Regions from separate parts of the Bacillus sp. FSL W7-1360 genome, predicted to be linked through region 2. Evidence: a T-box and tRNA genes for the amino acid it is inferred to sense, from the RefSeq annotation. Region 2 holds a T-box; the other regions hold tRNA genes.

Region 1 (5,982 bases), 1.1 Mb from region 2:
GACAGGACGGAAAGACCCCATGGAGCTTTACTGTAGCTTGATAGTGAGTGTTGGTATCGTTTGTACAGGATAGGTAGGAGCCAAGGAAGCCGGAGCGCCAGCTTCGGTGGAGGCATCGGTGGGATACTACCCTGACGATACTGACATTCTAACCTCGACCCGTGATCCGGGTCAGGGACATTGTCAGGTGGGCAGTTTGACTGGGGCGGTCGCCTCCTAAACAGTAACGGAGGCGCCCAAAGGTTCCCTCAGAATGGTTGGAAATCATTCGTAGAGTGCAAAGGCATAAGGGAGCTTGACTGCGAGACCTACAAGTCGAGCAGGGACGAAAGTCGGGCTTAGTGATCCGGCGGTGCCGTATGGAAGGGCCGTCGCTCAACGGATAAAAGCTACCCTGGGGATAACAGGCTAATCTCCCCCAAGAGTCCACATCGACGGGGAGGTTTGGCACCTCGATGTCGGCTCGTCGCATCCTGGGGCTGTAGTAGGTCCCAAGGGTTGGGCTGTTCGCCCATTAAAGCGGCACGCGAGCTGGGTTCAGAACGTCGTGAGACAGTTCGGTCCCTATCCGTCGCGGGCGTAGGAAATTTGAGAGGAGCTGTCCTTAGTACGAGAGGACCGGGATGGACATACCGCTGGTGTACCAGTTGTTCCGCCAGGAGCATCGCTGGGTAGCTACGTATGGTCGGGATAAGTGCTGAAAGCATCTAAGCACGAAGCCCCCCTCAAGATGAGATTTCCCATGACGCAAGTCAGTAAGACCCCTTAGAGATGATGAGGTTGATAGGTCTGGAGTGGAAGTGTGGCGACACATGGAGCGGACAGATACTAATCGGTCGAGGTCTTATCCTAAATATTCATCCTTACATTTGAGTCCCATGGTTTAGTTTTGAGAGAATCGTTCTCTCATTATCCGGTGCTTATGGCAAAGAGGTCACACCCGTTCCCATGCCGAACACGGTCGTTAAGCTCTTTTGCGTCGATAGTAGTTGGGGGCTTCCCCCTGCGAGCGTAGATCAGTGCCGGGTGATAGTTGGAGGATTAGCTCAGCTGGGAGAGCACCTGCCTTACAAGCAGGGGGTCGGCGGTTCGATCCCGTCATCCTCCATTAATTATGCCGGTCTAGCTCAATTGGTAGAGCAACTGACTTGTAATCAGTAGGTTGGGGGTTCAAGTCCTCTGGCCGGCACCATTATATAAATTTATTTTATTTATGATAAATGTAAGAGCCATTAGCTCAGTTGGTAGAGCATCTGACTTTTAATCAGAGGGTCGAAGGTTCGAATCCTTCATGGCTCACCATGTTTGCGGGTGTGGCGGAATTGGCAGACGCGCTAGACTTAGGATCTAGTGTCTTTATGACGTGGGGGTTCAAGTCCCTTCACCCGCATTTACTTGCGGGAGTAGTTCAGTGGTAGAACACCACCTTGCCAAGGTGGGGGTCGCGAGTTCGAATCTCGTCTTCCGCTTGATAATAGTATTAGTAAGTCCTAGCCGGGGTGGTGGAATTGGCAGACACACAGGACTTAAAATCCTGCGGTAGGTGACTACCGTGCCGGTTCAAGTCCGGCCCTCGGCACCAGTAATTTCATAATGCGCCCGTAGCTCAATTGGATAGAGTGTCTGACTACGGATCAGAAGGTTAGGGGTTCGACTCCTCTCGGGCGCGCCATTTGATAAATCGGGAAGTAGCTCAGCTTGGTAGAGCACTTGGTTTGGGACCAAGGGGTCGCAGGTTCAAATCCTGTCTTCCCGACCATTAGAAATGGGGCCTTAGCTCAGCTGGGAGAGCGCCTGCTTTGCACGCAGGAGGTCAGCGGTTCGATCCCGCTAGGCTCCACCAATTCAACAAAGCTATTGACAAGGAACAAAATTAGTAGTAAACTTTTTAAGTCGCCAACAAACAGCGACACAAGCTCATTGAAAACTAAACAATAGCCAAGCGTAAAGAGAGATCAATAGATCTCAACATGTAAGCCACAAAGAAATTTGTGCAAAATGAGCAAATCAAACACTTTAATGGAGAGTTTGATCCTGGCTCAGGACGAACGCTGGCGGCGTGCCTAATACATGCAAGTCGAGCGCACAGAAGGGAGCTTGCTCCCGGAAGTGAGCGGCGGACGGGTGAGTAACACGTGGGCAACCTGCCCCCTAGCCTGGGATAACTTCGGGAAACCGAAGCTAATACCGGATCATATATGGACCTACCTAGGTCAATATTAAAAGATGGCTTTTGCTATCACTAAGGGATGGGCCCGCGGCGCATTAGCTAGTTGGTGAGGTAACAGCTCACCAAGGCGACGATGCGTAGCCGACCTGAGAGGGTGATCGGCCACACTGGGACTGAGACACGGCCCAGACTCCTACGGGAGGCAGCAGTAGGGAATCTTCCGCAATGGACGAAAGTCTGACGGAGCAACGCCGCGTGAGTGAGGAAGGCCTTCGGGTCGTAAAGCTCTGTTGTGAGGGAAGAACAAGTACCGTTTGAATAAGGCGGTACCGTGACGGTACCTCACCAGAAAGCCACGGCTAACTACGTGCCAGCAGCCGCGGTAATACGTAGGTGGCAAGCGTTGTCCGGAATTATTGGGCGTAAAGCGCGCGCAGGCGGCTTCTTAAGTCTGATGTGAAATCTTGCGGCTCAACCGCAAGCGGCCATTGGAAACTGGGAAGCTTGAGTACAGAAGAGGAGAGTGGAATTCCACGTGTAGCGGTGAAATGCGTAGATATGTGGAGGAACACCAGTGGCGAAGGCGACTCTCTGGTCTGTAACTGACGCTGAGGCGCGAAAGCGTGGGGAGCAAACAGGATTAGATACCCTGGTAGTCCACGCCGTAAACGATGAGTGCTAGGTGTTAGGGGTTTCGATGCCCTTAGTGCCGAAGTAAACACATTAAGCACTCCGCCTGGGGAGTACGACCGCAAGGTTGAAACTCAAAGGAATTGACGGGGACCCGCACAAGCAGTGGAGCATGTGGTTTAATTCGAAGCAACGCGAAGAACCTTACCAGGTCTTGACATCCTTTGACCACCCTAGAGATAGGGCTTTCCCTTCGGGGACAAAGTGACAGGTGGTGCATGGTTGTCGTCAGCTCGTGTCGTGAGATGTTGGGTTAAGTCCCGCAACGAGCGCAACCCTTGATCTTAGTTGCCAGCATTCAGTTGGGCACTCTAAGGTGACTGCCGGTGACAAACCGGAGGAAGGTGGGGACGACGTCAAATCATCATGCCCCTTATGACCTGGGCTACACACGTGCTACAATGGATGGTACAAAGGGAAGCGAAACCGCGAGGTGGAGCCAATCCCATAAAGCCATTCTCAGTTCGGATTGTAGGCTGCAACTCGCCTACATGAAGCCGGAATTGCTAGTAATCGCGGATCAGCATGCCGCGGTGAATACGTTCCCGGGTCTTGTACACACCGCCCGTCACACCACGAGAGTTTGTAACACCCGAAGTCGGTGAGGGAACCTTTTGGACCCAGCCGCCTAAGGTGGGACAGATGATTGGGGTGAAGTCGTAACAAGGTAGCCGTATCGGAAGGTGCGGCTGGATCACCTCCTTTCTATGGAGTCATACTCTAGTCGATACGATTGTCGTAAGACATCGTAACGCTTGCGCTATTGTTTAGTTTTGAGTGAGCAACATCACTCAAAAAATGGTTCTTTGAAAACTAAATCATGAAACGACTCAAATGAGTCATGGACGCGTGCTTCGCACGAAGAAATGACGTCTAGGATGAAAGAAAGCAAACTTTTTGCTTTAGCAAGACTGACAAAGTAGACAGTGGATGAAAATCCGCCGTTGATCTTTGAATAGTTTTTGTGAAAAAAACCGAGAAGTTCGAGGACACAAGCGTTCGAAGGAAGGAGCGTATCTTAATACGTGACTGACTGAGAAACGCGCAGTGGACGAAGAAATTCGAAGGTTATTTTTACAAAAAGGATAAGGTAGAAAGGGCGCACGGTGAATGCCTAGGCACTAGGAGCCGAAGAAGGACGCGACGAACAGCGAAATGCTTCGGGGAGCTGTAAGTAAGCAATGATCCGGAGATCTCCGAATGGGGAAACCCACCATCCGTAATGGGATGGTACCCACATCTGAACACATAGGATGTGAGGAGGCAGACCTGGGGAACTGAAACATCTAAGTACCCAGAGGAAGAGAAAGAAAAATCGATTTCCTAAGTAGCGGCGAGCGAAACGGAAAGAGCCCAAACCAAGAGGCTAGCCTCTTGGGGTTGTAGGACACGCAACATGGAGTTACAAAGAAACGGCGTAAGTGAAGCATCTGGAAAGATGCGCGGTACAAGGTAACAGCCCTGTAGCTGAAACTTCGTTTCCTCCTGCGTGGATCCTGAGTACGGCGGGACACGAGAAACCCCGTCGGAATCCGGGAGGACCATCTCCCAAGGCTAAATACTCCCTAGTGACCGATAGTGAACCAGTACCGTGAGGGAAAGGTGAAAAGCACCCCGGAAGGGGAGTGAAAGAGATCCTGAAACCGTGTGCCTACAACTAGTCAGAGCCCGTTAATGGGTGATGGCGTGCCTTTTGTAGAATGAACCGGCGAGTTACGGTGTCGTGCAAGGTTAAGCATGAAAAAGCGGAGCCGCAGCGAAAGCGAGTCTGAATAGGGCGCTATAGTACGCCGCCGTAGACCCGAAACCGTGTGATCTACCCATGTCCAGGGTGAAGGTCGGGTAACACCGACTGGAGGCCCGAACCCACGCAAGTTGAAAATTGCGGGGATGAGGTGTGGGTAGGGGTGAAATGCCAATCGAACTCGGAAATAGCTGGTTCTCCCCGAAATAGCTTTAGGGCTAGCCTCGAGTGAAGAGTATTGGAGGTAGAGCACTGATTGGACGAGGGGTCCCCACAGGATTACCGAATTCAGTCAAACTCCGAATGCCAAATACTTATGCTCGGGAGTCAGACTGCGAGTGCTAAGATCCGTAGTCAAGAGGGAAACAGCCCAGACCATCAGCTAAGGTCCCAAAGTATACGTTAAGTGGAAAAGGATGTGGCGTTGCTTAGACAACCAGGATGTTGGCTTAGAAGCAGCCATCATTGAAAGAGTGCGTAATAGCTCACTGGTCGAGTGACGCTGCGCCGAAAATGTACCGGGGCTAAACGTATCACCGAAGCTATGGCAATCCCGTAAGGGATTGGGTAGGGGAGCGTTCCAAGGACAGTGAAGGTAGACCGAGAGGACTATTGGAGTGCTTGGAAGTGAGAATGCCGGTATGAGTAGCGAAAAGAGGGGTGAGAATCCCCTCCGTCGAAAGCCCAAGGTTTCCTGAGGAAGGCTCGTCCGCTCAGGGTAAGTCGGGACCTAAGCCGAGGCCGAAAGGCGTAGGCGATGGACAACAGGTAGAAATTCCTGTACCACCTCGTATTCGTTTGAACGATGGGGGGACGCAGAAAGGTAGGGAGAGCGCGCCGCTGGCTGAGCGCGTCGAAGCAGTGAGGCTGAAACGTAGGCAAATCCGCGTTTCATAAAGGCTGAGCTGTGACCGTGAAGGACCCTAGGGTCCGAAATCCCTGATCCTCCGCTGCCAAGAAAAGCCTCTAGTGAGAAGACAGGTGCCCGTACCGCAAACCGACACAGGTAGGCGAGAAGAGAATTCTAAGACGCGCGGGATAACTCTCGTTAAGGAACTCGGCAAAATGACCCCGTAACTTCGGGAGAAGGGGTGCTCTAATAGGGTGAATAGCCCGAGAGAGCCGCAGTGAAAAGATCCAAGCGACTGTTTAGCAAAAACACAGGTCTCTGCGAAGCCGCAAGGCGAAGTATAGGGGCTGACACCTGCCCGGTGCTGGAAGGTTAAGAGGAGGGGTTATCCCTTACGGGAGAAGCTCTGAATTGAAGCCCCAGTAAACGGCGGCCGTAACTATAACGGTCCTAAGGTAGCGAAATTCCTTGTCGGGTAAGTTCCGACCCGCACGAATGGTGTAACGACTTGGATACTGTCTCAACGAG
Region 2 (5,982 bases):
GAAAAAGGAACCCGCGTGGTACTCATTGGCACAGGAGCTGTCGGAAGTAGTTATGCATTTGCAATGATGAATCAAGGTGTTGCTGAGGAATTTGTCATGATTGATATGAACCGAGATAAAGCGTTTGGCGATGTGATGGATTTAAACCACGGAAAAGCATTCGCCAATAAACCGACGAATATATGGCTAGGTGAATACGCTGATTGTAAGGATGCCGATATTGTGTGCATTTGTGCTGGTGCAAGTCAGCAGCCTGGAGAGACACGACTCGATCTTGTGGAAAAAAATATGGTCATCTTTAAAGCCATTGTGACGGAGGTCATGGCAAGTGGTTTTGATGGTATTTTCTTAGTAGCAACGAACCCGGTCGATATTTTAACACAGGCGACGCAAGCATTTAGCGGCTTACCGAAAGGGCGAGTCATTGGAAGTGGGACGACATTGGACACGGCACGCCTGCGGTATATGTTAAGTGACTACTTTGATGTTTCCGTGAAAAATGTGCATGCATATATTATTGGTGAGCATGGTGATACGGAGTTGCCGGTTTGGAGTACAGCGACAATTGGCAACGTCCCATTAGATGAGTACTTGCAACGTCATGATGCGTACTGTCAAGAGGATTTGGATAAAATTTTTCTCGATGTGCGTGATGCTGCGTATACCGTCATTAAGCATAAAGGCGCGACATATTACGGGATTGCGATGAGTCTCGCTCGTATTACAAAAGCGATCTTAGGAAACGAGGCGGCGATTTTAACTGTAAGTACGTTCTTGAATGACGAATTTGGTCAAAATGATGTTTGCATCGGTGTCCCGGCTATTGTTGCCCGGAGCGGCGTCAGAACAGTGGTCGAAATGACGCTTTCAGATGAAGAGCAAGAAAGACTCACGCATAGCGTAAACACATTAAAAGCGATTTATGAACCAGCAATGCATAAAGCGATGCAAAAATAAGGCAAAGTTTTGTTGTTTGACTTGACTTCTTGCCCCTCTTTCGCATACAATAACATCATTCATAATGGAAAACGATGATAGTGGAGTAGTAACGTGTTGCTCGGAAAAAGAGAACTGACGGTTGGTGCGAGTCAGTCAACAGCGCATGTGAACTCGCCATTTAGTATTAAAGGTGAACGAAATTGTAACCTTTAACGGCACACACCGTTATGTGTAAGAGAACAGGCAGTACGTCTGTTAATGTGGGTGGTACCGCGGGAGTCAACAACGCTCGTCCCTTTATTGGGAGGGCGTTTTTTGTGTTTTATATTAACAAAGGAGGCGAAAGACATGTCATTTTCACATCAAACAATTGAACAAAAGTGGCAACGTTATTGGGATGAGTTGCAAACATTTAAAACGAAAGAAGAAGGGGATGCCCCGGCATTTTATGTATTAGATATGTTCCCGTACCCATCTGGCTCAGGGTTGCACGTTGGGCATCCAGAAGGGTACACAGCGACAGACATTTTGGCACGTATGAAGCGAATGCAAGGATACAATGTCCTTCATCCGATGGGCTGGGATGCATTCGGTTTACCCGCTGAGCAATATGCGCTTGATACAGGCAACCATCCAGCCGACTTTACGGCAGAGAATGTGGCGACATTCAAGCGGCAAATGAAAGAACTCGGTTTTTCATACGACTGGTCACGGGAAATTAATACGACAGATCCTAGCTATTATAAGTGGACACAGTGGATTTTCATTAAGTTATATGAAAAAGGACTTGCATATATTGACGAAGTGGCTGTCAATTGGTGTCCTGCGCTCGGTACGGTTCTTGCCAACGAGGAAGTCATTGATGGCGTAAGCGAGCGTGGCGGTCATCCAGTAGAACGCCGTCCCATGAAGCAATGGGTGTTAAAAATTACGGAATATGCCGAGCGGTTACTGGCGGACTTAGATGAGCTAGATTGGCCGGAAAGCTTAAAAGAAATGCAGCGCAACTGGATTGGCAAGTCAGAAGGCGCGGAAGTCACTTTCCCTGTCGAAGATCATGCAGTGCGCGTGTTTACGACCCGAGCGGATACGTTATTTGGTGCAACGTACGTCGTGCTTGCTCCAGAGCATGCACTTGTCGACCAAATCACAACTAAAGCACAAAAAGAAGCAGTTGAGGCATACAAGAAGCAAGTAGCAACAAAAAGTGATTTAGAACGGACAGAGCTAGCAAAGGAAAAAAGCGGCGTCTTTACTGGAGCGTATGCGACAAATCCAGTGAACGGTGAGAAAATCCCGGTTTGGATTGCTGATTACGTTCTTGCTAGTTACGGCACAGGTGCAGTAATGGCTGTCCCTGCCCATGATGAGCGTGACTATGATTTTGCCCGGACATTTTCATTGCCAATTCGTGAAGTTGTGGCTGGCGGGAACATCGATGAAGCAGCTTACACGGAAGATGGCACGCATATTAATTCCGACTTTTTAAATGGCTTAACGAATGAGGCAGCGATAGCAGAGATGATCGCTTGGTTGGAAGAGAATAAAAAAGGTACACGGAAAGTGACGTATCGTTTGCGCGATTGGCTATTTAGTCGGCAACGTTATTGGGGCGAACCAATCCCGATGATTCATTGGGAAGATGGTTCGATGACGCCTGTCCCTGAAGAGCAATTGCCATTAGAGTTGCCGGAGCTCTCCGTCTTTAAGCCGTCAGGAACTGGCGAATCTCCACTAGCCAATGCGACCGATTGGTTAACAGTGACAGATCCAAAGACAGGGATGAAGGGTCGCCGAGAAACAAATACGATGCCGCAATGGGCAGGCAGCTCATGGTACTATTTGCGCTACATTGATCCACACAATGACAAGGCACTTGCTGACCCGGAGAAGCTCAAAAAATGGTTGCCAGTTGATACGTATATCGGCGGCGTAGAGCACGCGGTGTTGCACTTGTTATACGCCCGTTTCTGGCATAAAGTGTTGTACGACATCGGTGTTGTTCCGACAAAAGAACCGTTTCAAAAACTATTTAACCAAGGAATGATCCTCGGCGAAAACAACGAAAAGATGAGTAAATCAAAAGGGAACGTCGTCAATCCTGATGATATTGTGCGAAGCCACGGTGCGGACACACTTCGGTTATATGAAATGTTTATGGGACCGCTCGAAGCATCGGTGACGTGGTCGACGAACGGATTAGACGGGGCTCGGCGCTTCTTAGAACGGGTGTGGCGCCTCATTGTTCAGGAAGAAACAGGAGAACTGAGTGAGAAAGTGCAAGATGCGGAAGGCGACGCAGCGTTTACACGGACTTATCATCAAACGGTGAAAAAAGTGACCGAAGACTTTACAGCTTTGCGCTTTAACACGGGGATCTCGCAACTGATGGTGTTTGTGAATGAGGGCAATAAGCAAGCGGTATTACCAAAAACGCTTATTGAAGGATTTGTCAAGTTGCTTTCGCCTGTTGCGCCGCACCTAGCAGAAGAACTGTGGCAAAGGCTTGGTTATCGTGAGACGATTGCTTATGCGGAATGGCCAACGTATGATGAAGCACTCCTTGTTGACAATGAGGTAGAAGTGGTTGTGCAAATCAATGGTAAGGTAAAGGTGAAGTTGATGATGGCAAAAGACGTGTCACGTGAAGACATGGCGGAAATTGCGCAAGCAGATGAAAAAGTGCAAACCGCGATTGGTGATAAAACGGTGCGGAAAATCATTGCTGTACCAGGGAAGCTTGTGAATATTGTTGTTGGATAGATGGAATGAGGAAGGGGCTGTTGTATGCAGCCTCTTTTTCGAGCGTATTGTAACAAGAATATAACCGCATGTAGTTGCATCATCTTTAGCGATGCTTTGGTTTGAAAGTATGAATCGAGAAAAAATAGGAATGTCCCGAATTCTTTTCCATGGGAGCACTTGCTCTCGGTGATAAAGGGAGAGTTGACCGCTTGGATACAGAAGAAATAGAAAGAAAGGGCTGTGATGAAGATGCCTCTATTTTCCTTCGTGGGTTGCCAAAATCTCTTTTACAAAAGATTCTTTTGCGTTACTGTAATCGTTTTGGTTCGTTGCATGGCGTTCAGCAAGATGTTTTTTCAGCTGCTCATAGCGCAGGCGTGCATCCTCATGAGTACGCAAATAGTCACGGAAATATAAGTGATCTCGCCACCATTGTCCATCTTTTTCTACGATATGTAAAACCATCGTTTTTATTGCTTCTTCCACATCAGAAAATTGTGCATAAACAATTTTCCCTTGGATCTTTACTCTCTCTAAAGGATAAATATGATGTTGTTTGAGTGTTTCCTTAGGGAACCTCTGCGCCATCGTGAGAGACGGTAGTCCAATGAGCACATCGAGCATTGGTTTTGCGCAAATACTGGGAATTGCGGTTGAACCGATATGTTCAATCAAAGGATTGAAAGGTGCCAACATCTGTAGTAGTCTTTCTTTTTCCTCGTGAAACAGTGACTGCCATTTTGGATTGTATGGAGTGAGTTCAATGTGACCATTTTTAAGCCCAAGCATGTAAGTGCCTCCTAAAAATAATAGCATCAAATTATAAAACTAGTAGATACTTAACATATCACATTTAATTGTAAATGTGATGGTTGTGTTGGACGATAATATGAAATCAAAGAGCGCATGCTACTTTCTGCTGTGTTTTCACCATAGTGAAAGGCAATGATTCCGAAACTACCTATAATCCCCTCCCATTATGTAAAATTGTCTAAATGCTTGCGAAAAGCTAGACGTTTACAACAATGTGTCGTATTATGTGTATGAACCGAAAAGTACATACACGATCTGCTATTCTTCTTTACGGTGTGACATATTTGATGATAAACTATTTTCAAGAAGTCTGCACTACTTTTTTGTCACATTAAAGTATCAATAGAAAATAGAGAATCGCGTAGAAAATAATTCAACAAAATAGAAGGGGGAATATAAAGAATGGAACCACTTAAAGAGACAAGGTTTGAGGAAGAGATTACTTTTCCCGAGAAAGCCAATATTTTAACATTTTTAATTAGCCCTGTGAAACAGTTTGTTCGGATGCGGGAAGAAGTGGCTGTGTCTGGTGCAGTTTTATTAATACTTGGGATTGTGTTACTCGGCTTGATTTTTCCAGCATTCATTGGCCAAGGCGGACTGTTCGAGCCGAAAGAGGCGCCGGCGGAAGATAATTTGGGCATGGATATGTATAGCATGGGCGGTATGGGTATGGGTTTTGATGAATTTGGAGGGCAAGGTGGCGCAGATAAAGCTAATCCTGAAGCGGAAAATCTTCTTTTAGGTTTAGGTTTTGGTGTGCTTATTTTAGCTGCTTTTGCGGGAGGTCCAGCATTACTTTCCCTATTATTTTTGTTAGTCGCTAAAATAGGTGAGCGACCAGTAACCTATTATCAGTTGTATGCGATGACGGTTTTTTCGACGCTCGTGTTGGCAGTTGGATTTTTCCACTTTATGATTATGAACACGGTAAACGCAACGTACTCGTATGTATATGCAGCACCATCTGTTTTTGTTGATGCCGATAGCGGTTGGTATTCATTACTTGCGACCTTGAACGTTTTTGCAATTGTATTTGCAGTGCTTATTGCGATTGGTCTAGTAAAGGTGGCGCACATGCGTAAAATTGTGGCGATTTTAGTGGCATTCGGTTGCTTAGTTGGCTACTTTCTGGTCAATCATTTAGGAGGTGCGCTTGTATGATGGTTGTTAAAAAGGTGTTGATAGGGCTTGTACTTGTGGCAGGTCTTGCTACTTTTTCTGTGTTTGGAATGAAGAACTCGAAAGAAGCGGCAGGGAATCAAGGGGTACCAGAAGTCATGTTACAACCGGTTTCACATGGTGCTTCAGATATCACAATTCCTGTCTCAGGACAATTAGAATTATCACAAAGACAAGTGGTGACGTTGTCTGAAGATAAGCCGGAGTACAAAATCCTCGTTAAAGTTGGTGATGAAGTAAAAAAAGGCACACCAATTGTGCAGTATTCGACGGAAGAGATTGACCTTGAGATTGAAGCGGCAC
Region 3 (5,982 bases), 310 kb from region 2:
CAAGGAACGGTGCGAAATGTTGTAGATTTCGGTGCTTTTGTTGATATCGGTGTAAAGCAAGATGGGCTTGTTCATATTTCAAAGCTGACTAATCGGTTCGTGAAGCATCCATTAGATGTCGTGTCCATTGGTGACATTGTGACTGTCTGGGTCGAAGGTGTTGACAAGCAAAAAGGGCGTGTGAGTTTGACAATGAAGGCGCCTGATGGGGCATATGTTTAGTCGTAGTGGCAGGCGCCGGGGTGTGGTTCTTCATTCGTTGTGTGATAATAAAACCAGCACTGATTGAGAACAATTAATTGATGACGATTTTTCTCAGCAAACGCTTTTCGCAGTTGTTTCTTTAACCAATTAGGCATCTGAGGCGCTCCTTTGCTGTTTTGCAGTAGTATATGTCGGGCAGTTTGTCTTTGTGCGGTTGTTTTTGTAGAGGTGAATAAATATGACGGATCAGGAGTTGCAACGGTTGGTGGAGCGCATTTCATTAACAGTGTTTGGCCGCCCATTTTTACATGAGGCCCGTTTTAACCGGCGCTTACGTACAACAGGTGGACGCTACTTGTTAAAAAGTCATGCAATCGAGTTTAACATAAAACAGTATGAGAAGTTTGGCTTAGAGACGTTGGAAGGGATTATTAAGCATGAACTCTGTCATTATCATTTGCATTTGCAAGGAAAAGGGTATCAACACCGCGATAAAGATTTTCGCTTATTATCACGAGAAGTAGGTGCCCCGCGGTTTTGTCTGTCTACTGAGCCTGAACAGCCAGTCCATCGATACCAATGTTGCCGATGCGGTCATATATACCAGCGTAAGCGACGTTTCGACACGGAGAAGTATGTGTGTGGGAAATGTCGTGGGCAGTTGTATTTATTGTAAGTTAGAATGGACTAACTTTTTAAGTGGAGGTGCAACATTTTCTTCAAAAAAAGTGTTGCACTCTCGGTTTTGCTATGCTATATTATAAGAGTCGCTAAAAGAGACGTTCGTCGTTTCTACATATTCCACAGTAGCTCAGTGGTAGAGCTATCGGCTGTTAACCGATCGGTCGTAGGTTCGAGTCCTACCTGTGGAGCCATATGGAGAAGTACCCAAGTGGCTGAAGGGGCTCCCCTGCTAAGGGAGTAGGTCGCGTGAGCGGCGCGAGGGTTCAAATCCCTCCTTCTCCGCCATTTTATGGCCCGTTGGTCAAGCGGTTAAGACACCGCCCTTTCACGGCGGTAACACGGGTTCGAATCCCGTACGGGTCATCTTTAAAAAATTTATTGGTAAGAGCACATTTCTTACCACTAACATATAAATTGGAGGATTAGCTCAGCTGGGAGAGCACCTGCCTTACAAGCAGGGGGTCGGCGGTTCGATCCCGTCATCCTCCACTCTTTTTTATGGTCCGGTAGTTCAGTTGGTTAGAATGCCTGCCTGTCACGCAGGAGGTCGCGGGTTCGAGTCCCGTCCGGACCGCCATGATTTAAAAGAATATCCACACGAAGCGGGTGTGGCGGAATTGGCAGACGCGCTAGACTTAGGATCTAGTGTCTTTATGACGTGGGGGTTCAAGTCCCTTCACCCGCACCAATTAAAAATGCAATATGCGGTTGTGGCGGAATGGCAGACGCGCTAGGTTGAGGGCCTAGTGGGAGTTAAATCCCGTGGAGGTTCGAGTCCTCTCAACCGCACTATAGTAAGATAGATTAGGGTACTCATGACAAAATGGGTGCTTTTTTTGTGGGAGAGGAGGGTGTTATCCATTCTTGCGTTACTAGTAGCGGTTTTTGCTTTAGGTATGGCAGGGCTCATCATTTTAATGTTGAAATATCGGTACATAAGAATCACCGCTTCTGTGGTTTTTCCTCTATTAATTGGGAGCATCGTTTTCTGGTATATGTCTATCCGTGAGTATCACTACGTCAAGAGTACCGATTTGTCTTTAGAGGCAATCAATGGTTGGGGGATTGGTCAGGAAATTGCATCAGTCGAAAAAGGACTGCTGCAACAATCTCTCGGACTGATAGAAGACTTCCCGTCTATTGTAGTTTTACTTTCTGCGGAGCACGACGAGTCATTTTCTTATGATCGCTGGTTTATCGGCGTGATGGATGATGAGATTACCACAATTGTCACTGAACACCCGGATGCCAAGACAGCAAGAGGAATTAAAATCGGTGATCGTGTAAATGATTTAATTAATCAGTACGGGGCGCATATTTTCGATATAAATGAAGAGATTGGTCCGACAGTGGGCTACGTTGATCGTGATCTCGGAGTTGTACTACAATTTGTGGTATATGATGGTCGTATTCAGCAAATCATTTTGATGAAGAAAGAGTGAGGAGGGGTACAATGGGTGTGATTTCTTTGTTGGTTTTGCTGTTTTTAATTGGTGCCATACTTGGAATTGTTGGTGCGATCAAAAGAAGTGTTGCATTGCTCGTGGTTTCAATGACTGTCGTCCTGCTTGCGCTAGGTATGTTTGTGGTTGTCTTTTTCTTGGTGATATGAAGTCTATCTTTTGTCTTTGGCAATCTCTGCATGCCGAAGTTTTTTATGAAATAAACAAAAAAAGTTGACATTTCGTATTCGTACGTCATATACTCTGTGATATAGAGTTCTCTACTTGAGGAGTGATGAAGATGAACAAAGAACAATCGGTATTGTCTCATGCAGAAGCGCTGGAACAATTAGCGCATATTCGGACAGTAACGGCTGAAAAAAGGCAGTACGGGTATCACATTAGTCCGTATTTCTTGCTGTGGGGGGTTATTTGGCTGATCGCTTTTACTTTACCAGCGTTATTCCCTATATCCCAACCGGTCAGCGGCATGATATGGACCGGTCTAAGCATTATTGGTTGGGTTGTATCATTTATTGCACCATGGGAACGGCAGCGGCGGCCGTTGTTTCCGCGCTTACTTGTCATACAGATGCGATTCGTGTGGACGGCGTGGTTTTCGATTGTGGCAGTTTTTGCTTTCTTAGGAGCTTTTGGCGCGTTGACGCTGTCTTTCTCACTTCTGTCCTTATACGCAGTGTTGCTTGTGGCAATGATGTACTTGTTGCTCGCTGTTGTGCTCGGGCGTGAAATCTTCTTTATGGGTATGTGGTTACTTGTACTTGCGGTGGTTATTGCAACATTACTTTTTGAGGCAATGCCGCTTATTTTCGGTGTGATCGGTGGCGGGAGTTTTATTGTCGTTGGATTATTTCTGAGACATAAAGGGAAAAGTCATGCGTAAGGATGGTCTTGATAGTATTAATGATTTGATCCATGCGAAAGCGCGACTCGGTATTATGAGTATGGTGATGACGTATGAGCATTGCGACTTTACGATGTTGAAAAAGAAGTTAAAGTTGACCGACGGTAACCTAGGTGCACATATTCAAAAGTTAGAAGAGGCGCAGTACATTATAACGAAGAAGACGTTTTTAGGACGAAAACCGAAAACGTATGTTTCTGTCACTGAGGAAGGGAGAGAGGCGTATAGGGAATACATTGCGACACTAGAAGCTGTGCTATACGGAGAAATTTTTCATGAAGGAGAGGATGACGAGTGATTCGAGTGGAAGATGTCAGCAAACATTACGGCTCAAAACAAGCATTAAATAAAGTTGAGTTGCATGTGCCAGCAGGTGTGTGTTATGGACTGATTGGACCGAATGGTTCTGGGAAGTCAACATTAATGAAAATTTTAGCGGGTGTGATCAGAGAGTATGAAGGAAAGTTTATCGTTCCTGGGAGTCTTGGTTATGTTCCGCAAGAAATTAGCTTAGAGGAAACGTTAACGGCATTCGATAATTTGCGCTTCTTTGGGAAGATTTATGGGCTTACGGGTGCTCATCTTGCAGGAAGGATTGAAGCGGTGCTAGCGGCGATTGGTTTAAAGGAGCGCGCCACTGACAAAGTAAATACGTTTTCCGGGGGCATGAAACGACGCTTGAACATTGGTTGCGCGCTTTTACACGAACCGGAGTTTGTCATTATGGACGAACCGACCGTTGGTGTTGATCCGCAATCGCGCAGGCATATTTTTCTGCTGGTCGAGCAACTCAAACGGCAGGGAACAACGATTATTTATACAAGTCACCACATGGAGGAAGTTGAGTCGTTGTGTGATGATGTTGCGTTTATTGATCGGGGCAAAATCGTCGAACAAGGTTCAATTGATGCGTTGTTGCGACGTTACGCGCAGTCGGCGGTGTTTATAAAGGGTGAAGGTGTTGTACGCGATTGGTTTGAATTAGCAGAGCGGGTGGAAGAAAAAGATGGTGGTTGGCTCGTGCATGCAGAGGAGCCGCTTGAGGAATTGAAGCAGCTCACAATACGCTGTCAAAAAGAAAAGATTAGTCCGGCGCAGCTCGGGCTAGTAGAAGCGCGATTGGAAGACATTTTCTTCTCATTGACAGGCACCGATTTACGAGATAGTGAAGGGGGTGACGAGTAATGTGGGCACTTGCGCGCGTGGAGATGAAAAAACAGTTGCAGGATAAAGCGCTCTTCTTTTTTACACTCGTTTTACCGATTGTGATGATTGTTTTGTTTATGAATATCTTTTTGGGGGATGAACCAAAAGAAGCGCTCGCTGGGCATATGGTGATGGCGCTTAGTGTATTTTTCTCAGTGTTTATCATCATTTCGATTGTGACTAGCTTTGTGAAAGATCGAGACAAAGGCATTGTCGCCCGGTTGGCAAGTGCGCCGCTCTCGCTTACAAATTATGTGATTGGTAAGAGTTTGCCGTTCTTTGCGATTGTCGCTGCGCAATTGGTCATATTAGCAGCGCTTGGTATCTTCGCATACGGTATGGCCATTCATAATTGGCTGTTGTATATGTTGATGGTATTATTGTGGGCGCTTGTGATTGCCATCTGGGGAGCGGCAGTGGCCATGTTTTCAAAGACGGAAAATACCGGCATTTTAATTACTCAGATTGTGGCGATGGGCGGCGCGTTGGCGGGCGGCTTGTGGATGCCGTATGAACTGTTGCCAAATGTGATCCGAGTGATTGGTAAGTTTACACCGCAATATTGGACACACCAAAGTATGATGACAACAACAGTATCATCACCGGATTTAGGTACGATCGGTGTTGCGGTACTTGTGCTTATTGCGACTGCTGGGCTTGGATTGCTTGTAAGTATGGTCGGGTACCGGACGTTTTTGAAGCGGGCACGGGGCTAATGGGGAAAGAAAAAAGCATGCAGCGATTGGCTCGCTGCATGCCTTTTCTTGTTAGTGTTTCCCATTCAAAATATCTTGCACATCCTTTAACGGGTCTTGTATTGAGACGGACGCACCTTTATACATAGTGACACATTTGTTGCTCTAAATTTAAATGCATTTGAGCCGAGTTTGTAATCTCTTTGTAAATTATAAGAACGGAGTTGAACATAGATGGACAATAAGAAAGTAACGAAACTTGGTATTTTGGCAGGGATGGGACCGCGTTCAACCACCCCTTTTCTTGAGCTTGTCTTAGATGAATGTACGCGCCAATACGGGGCGGTGTTGGACGAGGAGTTCCCTCATATTGTGATTTATTCTTTACCTACACCATTTCATCCACAAAAACCGCTTGATCATCACGGTATGATCCAGTCATTGGAAGTCGGTGTAAGTTGTTTGGTAAAGGCGGATTGTGCTGTGATGGCGATGCCATGTAATACGGCGCACCTTTTTTATACGCAAATTACTGAGATGACACCGAAGCCATTTTTAAATATGATTACCGAAACCGTCGCTGCAATGCCTGAGCAACCAGGAACGGTGGGGTTATTAGCGACGCGCAGCACGGTCGATAGCGGTTTATACGAAGCGGCGCTAAAGGCAAAAGAAAAAGTGGTTGTTATAGACGAGGAGCTCCAAACACATGTGGACAATTTAATTTGGCAAGTGAAGCAAAAAGGGGTTTGTGAAGATGTTGTTTGTTTATGGGAAGAAATAGAGGAAATGCTTTTGTGTATAGGAGTGACGGAGATCGTTGGTG

What was found. A T-box is a leader RNA that pairs with one kind of tRNA and senses whether it is charged. The one in region 2 lies ahead of leuS (leucine--tRNA ligase), so its partner is inferred to be a tRNA-Leu.
Region 1: it has a tRNA-Leu gene. The T-box ahead of leuS (leucine--tRNA ligase) is inferred to sense a tRNA for this amino acid. The anticodon was not compared.
Region 3: it has a tRNA-Leu gene. The T-box ahead of leuS (leucine--tRNA ligase) is inferred to sense a tRNA for this amino acid. The anticodon was not compared.

The regions. Positions count from the first base shown of each region.
Region 1 covers NZ_CP151950.1:2,055,275-2,061,256, reverse strand. The annotation lists rRNA gene NSQ26_RS10655 (23S ribosomal RNA) at 1-852, shown strand, start outside; rRNA gene rrf (5S ribosomal RNA) at 913-1,028, shown strand; tRNA gene NSQ26_RS10645 (tRNA-Val) at 1,036-1,108, shown strand; tRNA gene NSQ26_RS10640 (tRNA-Thr) at 1,117-1,192, shown strand; tRNA gene NSQ26_RS10635 (tRNA-Lys) at 1,227-1,302, shown strand; tRNA gene NSQ26_RS10630 (tRNA-Leu) at 1,308-1,390, shown strand; tRNA gene NSQ26_RS10625 (tRNA-Gly) at 1,398-1,469, shown strand; tRNA gene NSQ26_RS10620 (tRNA-Leu) at 1,494-1,582, shown strand; tRNA gene NSQ26_RS10615 (tRNA-Arg) at 1,596-1,672, shown strand; tRNA gene NSQ26_RS10610 (tRNA-Pro) at 1,683-1,759, shown strand; tRNA gene NSQ26_RS10605 (tRNA-Ala) at 1,768-1,843, shown strand; rRNA gene NSQ26_RS10600 (16S ribosomal RNA) at 2,017-3,565, shown strand; rRNA gene NSQ26_RS10595 (23S ribosomal RNA) at 3,944-5,982, shown strand, end outside.
Region 2 covers NZ_CP151950.1:298,923-304,904, forward strand. The annotation lists gene NSQ26_RS01500 (L-lactate dehydrogenase) at 1-957, shown strand, start outside; T-box leader at 1,023-1,239, shown strand; gene leuS (leucine--tRNA ligase) at 1,288-3,702, shown strand; gene NSQ26_RS01510 (GrpB family protein) at 3,940-4,473, opposite strand; gene NSQ26_RS01515 (hypothetical protein) at 4,900-5,661, shown strand; gene NSQ26_RS01520 (efflux RND transporter periplasmic adaptor subunit) at 5,658-5,982, shown strand, end outside.
Region 3 covers NZ_CP151950.1:2,803,791-2,809,772, forward strand. The annotation lists gene NSQ26_RS14415 (Tex family protein) at 1-222, shown strand, start outside; gene cmpA (cortex morphogenetic protein CmpA) at 219-359, opposite strand; gene NSQ26_RS14425 (SprT family protein) at 443-880, shown strand; tRNA gene NSQ26_RS14430 (tRNA-Asn) at 1,005-1,079, shown strand; tRNA gene NSQ26_RS14435 (tRNA-Ser) at 1,083-1,173, shown strand; tRNA gene NSQ26_RS14440 (tRNA-Glu) at 1,180-1,251, shown strand; tRNA gene NSQ26_RS14445 (tRNA-Val) at 1,305-1,377, shown strand; tRNA gene NSQ26_RS14450 (tRNA-Asp) at 1,389-1,465, shown strand; tRNA gene NSQ26_RS14455 (tRNA-Leu) at 1,491-1,576, shown strand; tRNA gene NSQ26_RS14460 (tRNA-Leu) at 1,593-1,677, shown strand; gene NSQ26_RS14465 (hypothetical protein) at 1,740-2,330, shown strand; gene NSQ26_RS14470 (hypothetical protein) at 2,342-2,500, shown strand; gene NSQ26_RS14475 (hypothetical protein) at 2,632-3,234, shown strand; gene NSQ26_RS14480 (winged helix-turn-helix domain-containing protein) at 3,227-3,553, shown strand; gene NSQ26_RS14485 (ABC transporter ATP-binding protein) at 3,550-4,440, shown strand; gene NSQ26_RS14490 (ABC transporter permease) at 4,440-5,177, shown strand; gene NSQ26_RS14495 (aspartate/glutamate racemase family protein) at 5,391-5,982, shown strand, end outside.